2 regions of the Arthrobacter sp. TMN-49 genome follow, and region 1 is predicted to be linked to the other one. Evidence: riboswitches for the same ligand, from Rfam matches in the RefSeq annotation. Region 1 holds a riboswitch; the other holds the start of a gene.
What was found. A riboswitch is a leader RNA that binds a small molecule or an ion and turns the genes downstream of it on or off. The one in region 1 is predicted to bind S-adenosylmethionine.
Positions count from the first base shown of each region.

Region 2: another riboswitch for S-adenosylmethionine. It lies ahead of ACX80E_RS09245 (aminotransferase class V-fold PLP-dependent enzyme); the one in region 1 lies ahead of ACX80E_RS04405 (DUF1737 domain-containing protein).

Region 1 is NZ_JBTNDH010000006.1:66,834-71,776, reverse strand. It holds gene ACX80E_RS04420 (UDP-N-acetylglucosamine 1-carboxyvinyltransferase) at 1-628, shown strand, start outside; gene ACX80E_RS04415 (O-succinylhomoserine sulfhydrylase) at 814-2,025, opposite strand; gene ACX80E_RS04410 (rhodanese-like domain-containing protein) at 2,094-2,489, opposite strand; gene ACX80E_RS04405 (DUF1737 domain-containing protein) at 2,486-2,746, opposite strand; SAM riboswitch class IV at 2,835-2,956, opposite strand; gene ACX80E_RS04400 (Pr6Pr family membrane protein) at 3,070-3,717, shown strand; gene ACX80E_RS04395 (aminodeoxychorismate lyase) at 3,730-4,620, opposite strand; gene ACX80E_RS04390 (DUF308 domain-containing protein) at 4,631-4,943, opposite strand, start outside.
Region 2 is NZ_JBTNDH010000016.1:32,023-36,965, reverse strand. It holds gene ACX80E_RS09250 (class I SAM-dependent methyltransferase) at 1-751, opposite strand, end outside; gene ACX80E_RS09245 (aminotransferase class V-fold PLP-dependent enzyme) at 923-2,332, opposite strand; SAM riboswitch class IV at 2,375-2,488, opposite strand; gene hisN (histidinol-phosphatase) at 2,644-3,459, opposite strand; gene rsgA (ribosome small subunit-dependent GTPase A) at 3,664-4,782, opposite strand; gene aroA (3-phosphoshikimate 1-carboxyvinyltransferase) at 4,786-4,943, opposite strand, start outside.

The DNA of each region.
Region 1 (4,943 bases):
CATCGAGTACGCGCCGTCCGAGGACCCCATCGAGGCCATGAGCCTGATTACGGCCGGCATCGTCACCAAGTCTGAAGTCACCGTGACACGCGTGCCCATTGAGTTCATGGAAATTGAGCTCAAGGTGTTGGAGCAAATGGGCTTTAAGTACCGCAAGTCCGCCGAGTACGTGGCCCGCAACGGGAAAACCCGCCTCGTGGACATCACCACGCTGCCGTCCGAGCTGAAGGCGGCGCCGGACAAGATCCACCCCATGCCTTTCCCGGGCTTGAACATTGATAACTTGCCGTTCTTCGCGGTCATCGCCTCCTGCGCCGAAGGCACAACGCTCATCCACGACTGGGTGTACGAGGGCCGGGCCATTTACCTGACGGAACTGAACCGCCTCGGCGCCGGTGTTCGCTTGCTGGATCCGCACCGGATCGACATCACCGGCCCCACGGCGTGGCGAGCAGCTGAAATTGGTTGCCCCCCGGCGCTGCGCCCGGCCGCCTGCATCCTGCTGGCCATGCTGGCAGCCAAGGGCACCTCAGAACTGCGCAACATTTACGTGATCGAGCGCGGCTACGAGGACCTGGCCGAACGCCTGAACACCATTGGCGCGGAGATCGAGTACTTCCAGGACTAGAAATTCGGGGGCTGGCGCGGCGACAGTTTTCTTAACGTACGACGGCGGCATCCGAGGCCGGCAAGTGGATGGCGGTTTTCCCGCCGACGCGCAGGCGCTGATGGTTCTCCCCGTCAGCGAGCCGCCGGCCACCGTCATGTCCGGACCCGACGAGGCTAGCTTCTCCGCGTGGGCGCGCAAGCTCGCTAAATAGCGGACAACGCCTGCGCCAGGTCAGCCTTCAAATCCGCCACGTCCTCCAAGCCCACCGACAAGCGCAGGAAGCCGTCGGTGAGGCCAATCGCTGCACGCGCCTCCGGGCCCATGGCGCGGTGGGTTGTTGTGGCCGGGTGGGTGATCAAGGACTTTGCGTCGCCCAAATTGTTGGAGATGTCAATGATTTGCAAGGCATTGAGCAGGGCAAACGCCGCATCCTTGGTGGTGCCGACGGCAGGTTGTGCCAATTCGAACGTCAGCACCGTGCCACCGGCCTTCATCTGCTTCTTGGCCAGCTCGTATTGCGGGTGTGAGGGCAGGTGCGGGTACAGCACGCGGCTGACCTGCGGCTGGGACTGCAGGAACTCGCCCAACGCCAGGGCGCTGGTGCATGAATGGCTCACCCGCAGGTTCATGGTTTCCAGGCCCTTGGTCAGCACCCAGGCGTTGAAGGACGACAACGCAGGACCCGTGTGGCGCATCAAGTTCTTCACGGGACCGTCGATGAACTCCTTGCTGCCCAGGATGGCGCCACCAAGCACACGCCCCTGACCGTCAATGTGTTTGGTACCTGAATACACGATGATGTCCGCACCAAAGTCGCCGCAGCGCTGCAGCAGCGGAGTGGCAAACACGTTGTCCGCAACCACCTGTGCCCCCGCAGCATGCGCCAGATCGCACACAGCCTGCACGTCAATGATTTCCTGCATGGGGTTCGACGGCGATTCAAAGAACACGGCAGTGGTGGGCACCGACAGGGCCTCGCGCCACTGCGCCAGATCCGGCCCATCCACGAACACCGTTTCCACACCCCACCGCGGCAACAACTCGTTCAGAATGACAAAGCAGGAGCCAAAGAGCGACCGTGAGGCAACCACCCTGTCCCCGGCCGCCAGCAACGCACCCAAGGCGGTGAAGACGGCTGACATGCCCGAAGCCGTGGCAAAGCAGGCCTCCTTGTCCTCGAGCAGGCGCAGGCGTTCCTGGAAGGTCGCCACGGACGGGTTGCCGTAGCGGGAGTACACAAACCTGTCCACCTCGCCGGTAAAAGCCTGCTCGGCGGCCTCTGCCGATTCGTACACAAACCCTGAGGTCAGGAACAAGGCTTCGGAGGTTTCGGAAAAATTGCTGCGGTCAAGCCCGCCGCGCACGGCTTGGGTGTCCTGCGCCCACGTGGCGGCGTGCTCGTTAAAGTTGCTCAAGTGTTTACCTTTTATTTCGCTGGTGTTGCGTCGGTGGCGTGACGTACTGCGGCGGCACGGCCTGTGTGCTACTGGCGCCAGGGCAGGCTGCGGTTCTTCCAACCGTTGATGACCCGTTCGCCGTGGCCGTCGGGTTCTCCTTCAAAGCCTTCCAGAACGTTGTAGGCGGTATACCCGGCCGCAGTGGCGGCGTTCGCTGCGGCAATGGAACGTGCGCCGGAGCGGCACAACACCACCAGCGGCTTCTCCGTCGGTACAGTCGCCAGCAGCTGCGCCAGGAAGTCGGGGTTGTTGTGTCCACTGGCCAGGTTCCACTGGATAAGGACTGGTTCAGTGTCCAGGGCAGAGGTGTCCGGGACGCCAATATGCGCCCATTCTCCCTCGGTGCGCACATCAACCAGCACGGCTCCGGCGGCCAGGTATTCCCAGGCTGTGGCCGGGGCCAGGTCTCCTGCGTAGCTCATGCGATCCCGTCGCCGTCGAACTCCAGCTCGGCATCAAGTTCATCCACGGCCGTGGCTACTGCGGCATCACTGACGGCAATGGCCTGCGGGAGGATCATGGCCTGGGCGCAAATAACGACGCCACCATTGGCCGTCACCGCCGGTCCGCCGTGCAGCACATAGCCTTCGGCGAGGGCCTCGGAAATGCGCTCACAAAAGGACCTGTTGTCGGGACCGGTGATGAGCCGGTAGGCCAGGGGGGATTCGTCCGCGGACATGTGTTCTCCTTATTGCAAGAAAGCTGAAATCTGCAAGCGGGAGCTGGAGGCGGTGCTTAACAGCGACGGCTGCCAGGACACGCAAAAACGTTCACGCTTACAAACCTGTTGCTTTTGTTAGCTGGGTTTGCCAAGTATTCACCTGAGGCACCCCGCCGGAAAGGGGGTTGCCGGCCAGCAGGTCAGGGCCTAACGCTGGCGCTCATTACTCTCTTGAAAAAGTAACACATCAGCCACCGGGCGGGACCGAAAACAGGCCAGTGTGGCCGAACATGACGGCGGTGTTGCACTCCTCTTGCCGTGGCAGGTGGCAGGATGTACGCATGACAGTGACCCGTATCTTTGCCACCACCCGATTCCTGTTCGGGGCAGTAACCCTGGTCGCCGTGGGAACTCAACTGGGTGTCCACATCAGCAACGGCTTCTCGGCACTGAACTTTTTCAGCTACTTCACCAATCTGGGCAACATCTTCGCCGCGGTGGTGCTGCTGGTGGAGTCGGTGCTGACATGGCGTGGCAAGGAGCTGGGGCCGTTGTGGCACGTTCTGCGCTGCGTTTCGGTGGTCGCCATGGCCTTGGTGGGCATCGTCTTCAGCGCACTATTGCGGGAGGTGGATCTTGGCTCGTTGTTGCCATGGGTCAACACCTGGCTGCACTATGTGATGCCAGTTGTTGTGGTGGCAGACTGGCTCATTCAGTCCCCGCGCAAACCGATCCCACTGCGCAGCCTCTGGATTGCCGTCTTGTTTCCGCTGGCGTATTTGGCGTATTCGCTGCTCCGCGGTGCTATCACCGGCTGGTACGCCTACCCGTTCCTGAACCCCAGCAACGGCGGATACGGTGCAGTGGCCATCACCTGCGTGCTGATAGCCGTCGCGTTCGTAACAGCAAGTGTTGTGTTAATTTTGCTGGCCAACAAGTTCCGCCCCTTGGTGCCGGTCCACGCAGCGGCGGACAGTGTGGCCGTCTAACTGAACAACCCGCTACAGCGTTGTTGCTAAGAGTGCGCTGAGTTCGGCACTGAGCTGGGTGCGGTTTTCTGCCGTACCAATCTCCGCACCGTCAATGGTGTTCACGGGGGCCAGCAGACGCAAGCTGGAGATCAGCCAGACAGCGTCGGCGTCCAACAGATCCGCCGGGGTGACGGGGCCGTAGCCCAGTTCCCAGCCAGCCTCCTTGGCCGCAGCAAAGAGCGCGCCCTGGGTGGTTCCGGGCAAAATTCCTGTGTCCAGATGCGGGGTGATGAGCCGTTTCACGGGAACTCCCGAGTCATCGGAGAGGTGTGCCAGCAAGACCGAGGAGGTGGCTCCCTCCAACACCAACTGGTCACCGCTGATGAAGATCACATCATCGGCGCCCTGTGCGCGGGCGTGGCGCAGGGCGGCCATGTTCACCGCGTAGGAAAGTGTTTTGGCACCCATCAGCAGCCACGGCGCCCGGACGGCGATGTCGCTGTCGTAACCGCGCTCCAACAAGATGACTGACAGGCCTGCTGCCCGCTGCTCGGCCAGCGCCGGTGAGACAGCCGAAACTTGCACCCAGGCCGTCGGGGTGTTGGCGCCCTCGGGGCCGCGGGTGGCAATCAGCTTCACCACAGCCTGGGGTGAGGCGTCGGCGTGAGCCGTGAGCGCCGTCGTAATGGCTGCCAGCCAGGCCGCCGCGGCGGGAATCGCCAGATCCATGGCGCGCGCCGAACCGGCCAGCCGGTCAAGGTGGGCCTGGACTTTGCGCGGGACACCGTTGATGGCGAGCAGGGACTCAAAAATCCCGTCCCCCCGCGTCACGCCTTGATCCGTAGCCAAAATGGTGGGGGATGAGGCGTCGGCCAATCGGCCAGCGGGGTGAACGGGATCCAGAAACACCAAAACTGTCATGCTCTAGAGCTTAGCTGCCCGCCAGGATCGCCTTGCCAAAGGTGAACGCCCTGACCAGGCCAACAATGCCAAGGATGATCAGCATGATGGCGCTGATGAGCAGCAGCCACTGCGCCGTCCAGACGGGAACAACCAGCACCACAAGGCCCGCAACAAGGCTGATCACACCAAAGATGATGGCCCACAGCCGGGTGGAGCCCTTGCCGGCTTCGGCGATGGCCACAATGCCTTCGATGATCCACCCGATGCCCATGAAGATGACAGTGAAGATCAGCAGCGCTTCGCCGCTTGCCGCGGAGTTGCGCAGGATAATAACGCCGGCC
Region 2 (4,943 bases), on a different contig from region 1:
ACGTCTGGGCCACATAGGGCAGCTGGAGTTCCTCCTCAGCGAAGTGGCCCAGATGCTCAAGGAGGTACCACCGGAGATTCGTCATGACCCTGGCGCGGATGGGATCGGCCGCCTTGAGGTAGTAGCTGCGGGACTTGGCGAGCTCCATGATGGCCTCGGGCGTCACCTGTTGCATCCACCGGGTGTTGTGAACCTGGGGTGCGGCGAATTCTTTTCCGACGGTGGGGCGGAAATCAGGCTTGTGCACGTCTCCGGCGTGCATGATGCGGGCCAGGCGGTGAACCCACGGGACACCGACGTCGAGCTGGTTCCAGATCAATCCCAGGGTGCCGCCCGGGCGCAGCGTCCGAGCAATCTCGGTGCTGGCGGCGAGGGGGTCGCACCAGTGCCAGGCTTGTGCCACAACTGCCAGATCCATCGAGGAGGTGGCCAGCTCAAGGTGCTCGGCCGTGCCGACAATGGTGGTTGTGTGGGGCAGGTCCGCCAGCAACTGGGCCAGCATGTCCGCCGAGGGGTCCACGGCGGTCAGCGACCAGCCGTGCTGGGCCAATAGTTGTGTGTACTTCCCTGTTCCCGCGCCCACATCAAGGACGTCTTGGATAGGACGCGGGGAAGCGGCAATCAACCAGTCAAGGGAATCATCGGGGTAGCTGGGGCGGACCTTGTGGTAGTGGCTCCCGCCTTCTAAGAAGGCCGCGCCCATATGCCTGCGCCGTTCGGCGTCAAAGACCGGTCCGCCTACCCCTGCCATGGTGCCCCCGAAAAGTTGTGCCGTTTTGCCCGTTCAACAATACCCGTGGTGGAGTCAACCTGCCCACCCAAACGCTATCGCAGCAATGGCTGGTTTTTGCCGGACGCTGTCTCACCGGGTGCGATAGGGATCCGAAAGAACTGACCATTGCTGCGAGAGGGTGTGTTTTTTCTAGGTGTTGCAGGGGGCTGCGCCGGCGGTGCCGGGCGTGTTCGGCGCCCACTCCGGGTACACGCGGTTGTCATTGGCTGGAATCCAGCGCCCTGCATCAACCACATAGTCCCAGCCGAGCCCGTCGCGCAGCAGGGTGCTCACGCCCTCGAGCAGGCGCGCGGCGTCCTCAAGCCGGGAGCCCACACCGAAGCTGGCGCGCAAGGATCCCGATGGTAAGCCCAAACGGTTCAGCAGCGGGTGGGCGCAGAACTTGCCGTCACGCACGCCCACGCCGTGTTCGGCTGACAAATATGCGGCGACCAGCCCGGCGTCGTACCCGGTGACGGAAAAGTTCACCACACCGATGCTCCCGCACTCGGGGTAGTCGGTGGAGTCGGTGAACAGCGCATGGACGTTGACGCCGTCCACCGCGGCGAAGCCAGCCACCAGGTACTCCCGCAATTGCTGTTCGTGGCTGTGCCAGTCCTTGGCGTCAAGCGCTGCCAAGGCGGTGGCAGCCTTCGCCAAGGTGGCGGCACCCAGGACGTTGGGGGAGCCGGCCTCGTGACGGGCGGGGCCCTCGCTCCATCTTGTCGATTCCAAACGGACTTCCTTCACGGCCCCGCCACCGGCCAGGTGCGGTTTGCCCGCATCCAGCCAATCCGAGCGACCCACCAAAACGCCCGCACCAAAGGGGGCGTACAGCTTGTGGCCGGAGAAGGCCAGATAGTCGATCCCGCTGGCGTTTAGGTCGATGCGGCGGTGCGGGGCCAGCTGGGCCGCATCGACAACAATGCGTGCGCCGTAGCTGTGGGCCAGTGCGGCAAGTTCGTTCACGGGCAGCACCTCACCTGTCACGTTCGATGCACCCGTGACAGCCAGGAGCAGCACGTTGCCGGCCCGCAGCTGTGTCTCAACGCGAGCAAGGGTTGCTGTGATGGACTCGGCGGCCACCACCGATCGGTGCGGCAGCGCCTGCCACGGGAGCAAGTTGGCGTGGTGCTCAATGTCCAGGTACAAAACTTCGCCGTGGGCGTTGGAACGGCCCTCGGTGAAACCCTTTTGGGTCAGCAGGCTCTGCACGCAACCAGCCAAAACGTTCAGCGAATCGGTGGTGTTGCGCGTGAAGATGACTGTGTCGTCGGGGCGCGCGCCCACAAAGTCGGCCACAATTGTGCGGGCATTTTCATACACGGAGGTGCTCACCTGGGAGGCAAATCCCGCGCCCCGGTGCACGCTGGCGTAGTACGGCAACACCTCGTTCAGGTGTTCGGCCACGTCCTCAAGGGCCGGGGCCGATGCAGCGTAGTCAAGGTTGGCGTAACGTATCTGACCACCGTGGATCAAGGGGGCGGATAAATCCTGGCCCACCACCGGCAACAAGGGGGAGTTGACCAGGGAGGTTTTTTCCAAAAGGGCGTTGCTCATCGATAATTCCTTCGACGGAAGGACCCTTGGAGGGAGCCAAGAAGTCCGCGCTTGCCATGACCGTTCCGGCCTGGCCAGGTCGTCACCCGGGGCACCCCGCCGCGAAAGGAGGGTTGCCGGCCAGCAAACCGGGGTTTAGCGCTGGCACTCGTGACCTATGCCAAAAACAGTAGCCCAAGAATGTCCTTCTCGCATTTGTTACGTCACAAAATCCCTCTGCCGCGGAACCGGGGCCGAACCGGCGCCGGGTGGACAAAAAAGAACGACGGCGGAAGCCGCCGTCGTTCTTAACACACTTGAGCTATTTGGTTCTAGCCCAGCAAATCATCCCAATTGGGGTTCAGGCGCTGCAAAACTTCCGTGTGCAAGATGGAATTGGTGGCCAGGGCGTTGCCGCCGAAGGGGCCGTCCGCGCCTTCCAGGGAGGTGAAGCGGCCACCAGCCTCGGTCACGATTGGCACCAGGGCGGCCATGTCGTACAGGTTCAATTCGGGCTCGCAGGCGATGTCCACGCTGCCCTCGGCAACCATGCAGTAGGACCAGAAGTCTCCGTACGCGCGGGTGCGCCAGACGTCGTCGGTGAGCGAAATGAACTCGTCACGATTACCCCGCTCAGCCCAGCCGCTCAGCGAAGAATAGGACAGTGAGGCGTCCTTGAGCTCTGCAACATTGGAGACGCGGATGCGAGTGGCTGCGGCCAATGACCTGCCCATGTAAGCACCTGTGCCCTCGGCGGCCCACCACCGTTTGCCCAGGGCGGGGGCGCTCACCAAGCCAACAACGGGGCGGCCCTCATCGACCAGGGCGATCAGCGTGGCCCAGACAGGCACCCCGCGCACAAAGTTCTTGGTGCCGTCAATGGGATCGATGATCCAGCGACGCGTTCCATGACCGGTGCTGCCGAACTCTTCGCCCAGCACCGCATCGCGCGGGCGAACCCGGGAAAGCTGGCTGCGGATTGATTCCTCGGCCGCCTTGTCCGCATCCGTCACCGGTGTCAGATCGGGCTTGGTCTCAACTTCCAGATCAAGGGCCTTGAAGCGGGCCATGGTCAGCGAATCCACGCTGTCCGCCAAAACATGGGCCAGGCGGAGATCGTCGTTGTACGTCTGGGGTTCAATCGTCATGTACAACACGCTATCGGTAGTTGGGTCAATACTGCGGGATGACGCACAGCGGGGGAGGTCGGGCAGCCGGATCCGGCATTTTTCCGGCGACTATCCGACGCGTCGGCCGCGGGCGGCCTTTGGCGTCTCCTCTACGTCGCCTACAAAAAATGTCGGATCCGCCTGCGAGGTGCAACGGTTGGGCCCACGGTGGCTTCGCCGCAGTTACTCGATGATGCCCAGTTCCTTCTCCGCTGCGCGGCCCTCTGTCCTGTCGCTGGTGCCCAGCAGGCGGCGCAGTGAGGCCAGACGGGCCGGTCCGGCGTCGCCGGCGAGCCCTGCAGCCACATAGGGGTCCAGGCCGCAGTTCACCGCGACACTGTCATGCTTGCAACCGCGTTCGCAGTCGTCGGTGCCGGGCTGCAGGTCCGGGAAGGCCTGCAAAATCCTATTGGGGTTCACATGGGCCAGTCCGAAGGAGCGGATGCCCGGGGTGTCAATGATCCAGGAGCCGGGTTTGCCGTCTTCGATCCGCAGGGCGAGCGCCGATGAGGAGGTGTGGCGCCCGCGGCCCGTGACGGCATTGACGCCGCCGGTGGCCCGCTGGGAACCCGTCAGGGCGTTGACCATGGTGGACTTTCCCACGCCGGAGTGGCCCACCATGACGCTGACCTTGCCGTTGAGGTAGCCGTGCAATTGCTCCACGGCACCACCTGCCAGCAGGGCGGAGTCGCCGTCGTCGCTGCGGGCATCGATGCCGGAAGCACCGTCAGCAGCCGTCCGGCTGATAATGACTGTCATGTCCAGGTGCTCATAGTTGGCCAGCAGCTCTGCCGGATCCTTGATGTCGGTCTTGGTGATCAAGAGCAGCGGTTCAATGCCGGAGTCGTAGGCTGCCACCAAAGCCCTGTCGATGAATCCTGTGCGCGGTTCGGGGTTGGCAGCGGCCACCACAATGACCAGCTGGTCGGCATTGGCCACCACCACGCGCTCCACGGGATCGGTGTCATCGGCGCTGCGGCGCAGCAGCGTCCGGCGTTCCTCGATCCGTACCAGCCGGGATAAGGTGTCGGGCTTGCCCGTCACGTCACCAACCAGTGCCACAAAGTCCCCGGCCACCACGGGATTTCGCCGCAGTTCCCTAGCCCTGGCCGCAATCAGTGTGCGTTCGGTGGGCTCATTCTCATCGACAATGGCCGTGTAGCGTCCGCGGTCAACCGTGACAATGCGGCCAATGACGGCTTCCCCGTAGGCTGGCCTGTCCTTGGTGCGGGGCCGGCTGCCCTTTTTATTGGCCCTGACCCGGACATCGGATTCGTCCCAGTTGCTGTAGTCCTTTGCCATGCCTTACGCCTTTGCGCCGGCCGCCGCGGTCTGTGAAACCATGGCCGCCCACATGGCCGGGAAATCGGGCATTGTTTTGGCTGTGGTGCCAATGTTCTCAACCTCGACGCCGGGCACGGCCAGGCCGATGATGGCGCCAGCAGTTGCCATGCGGTGATCGT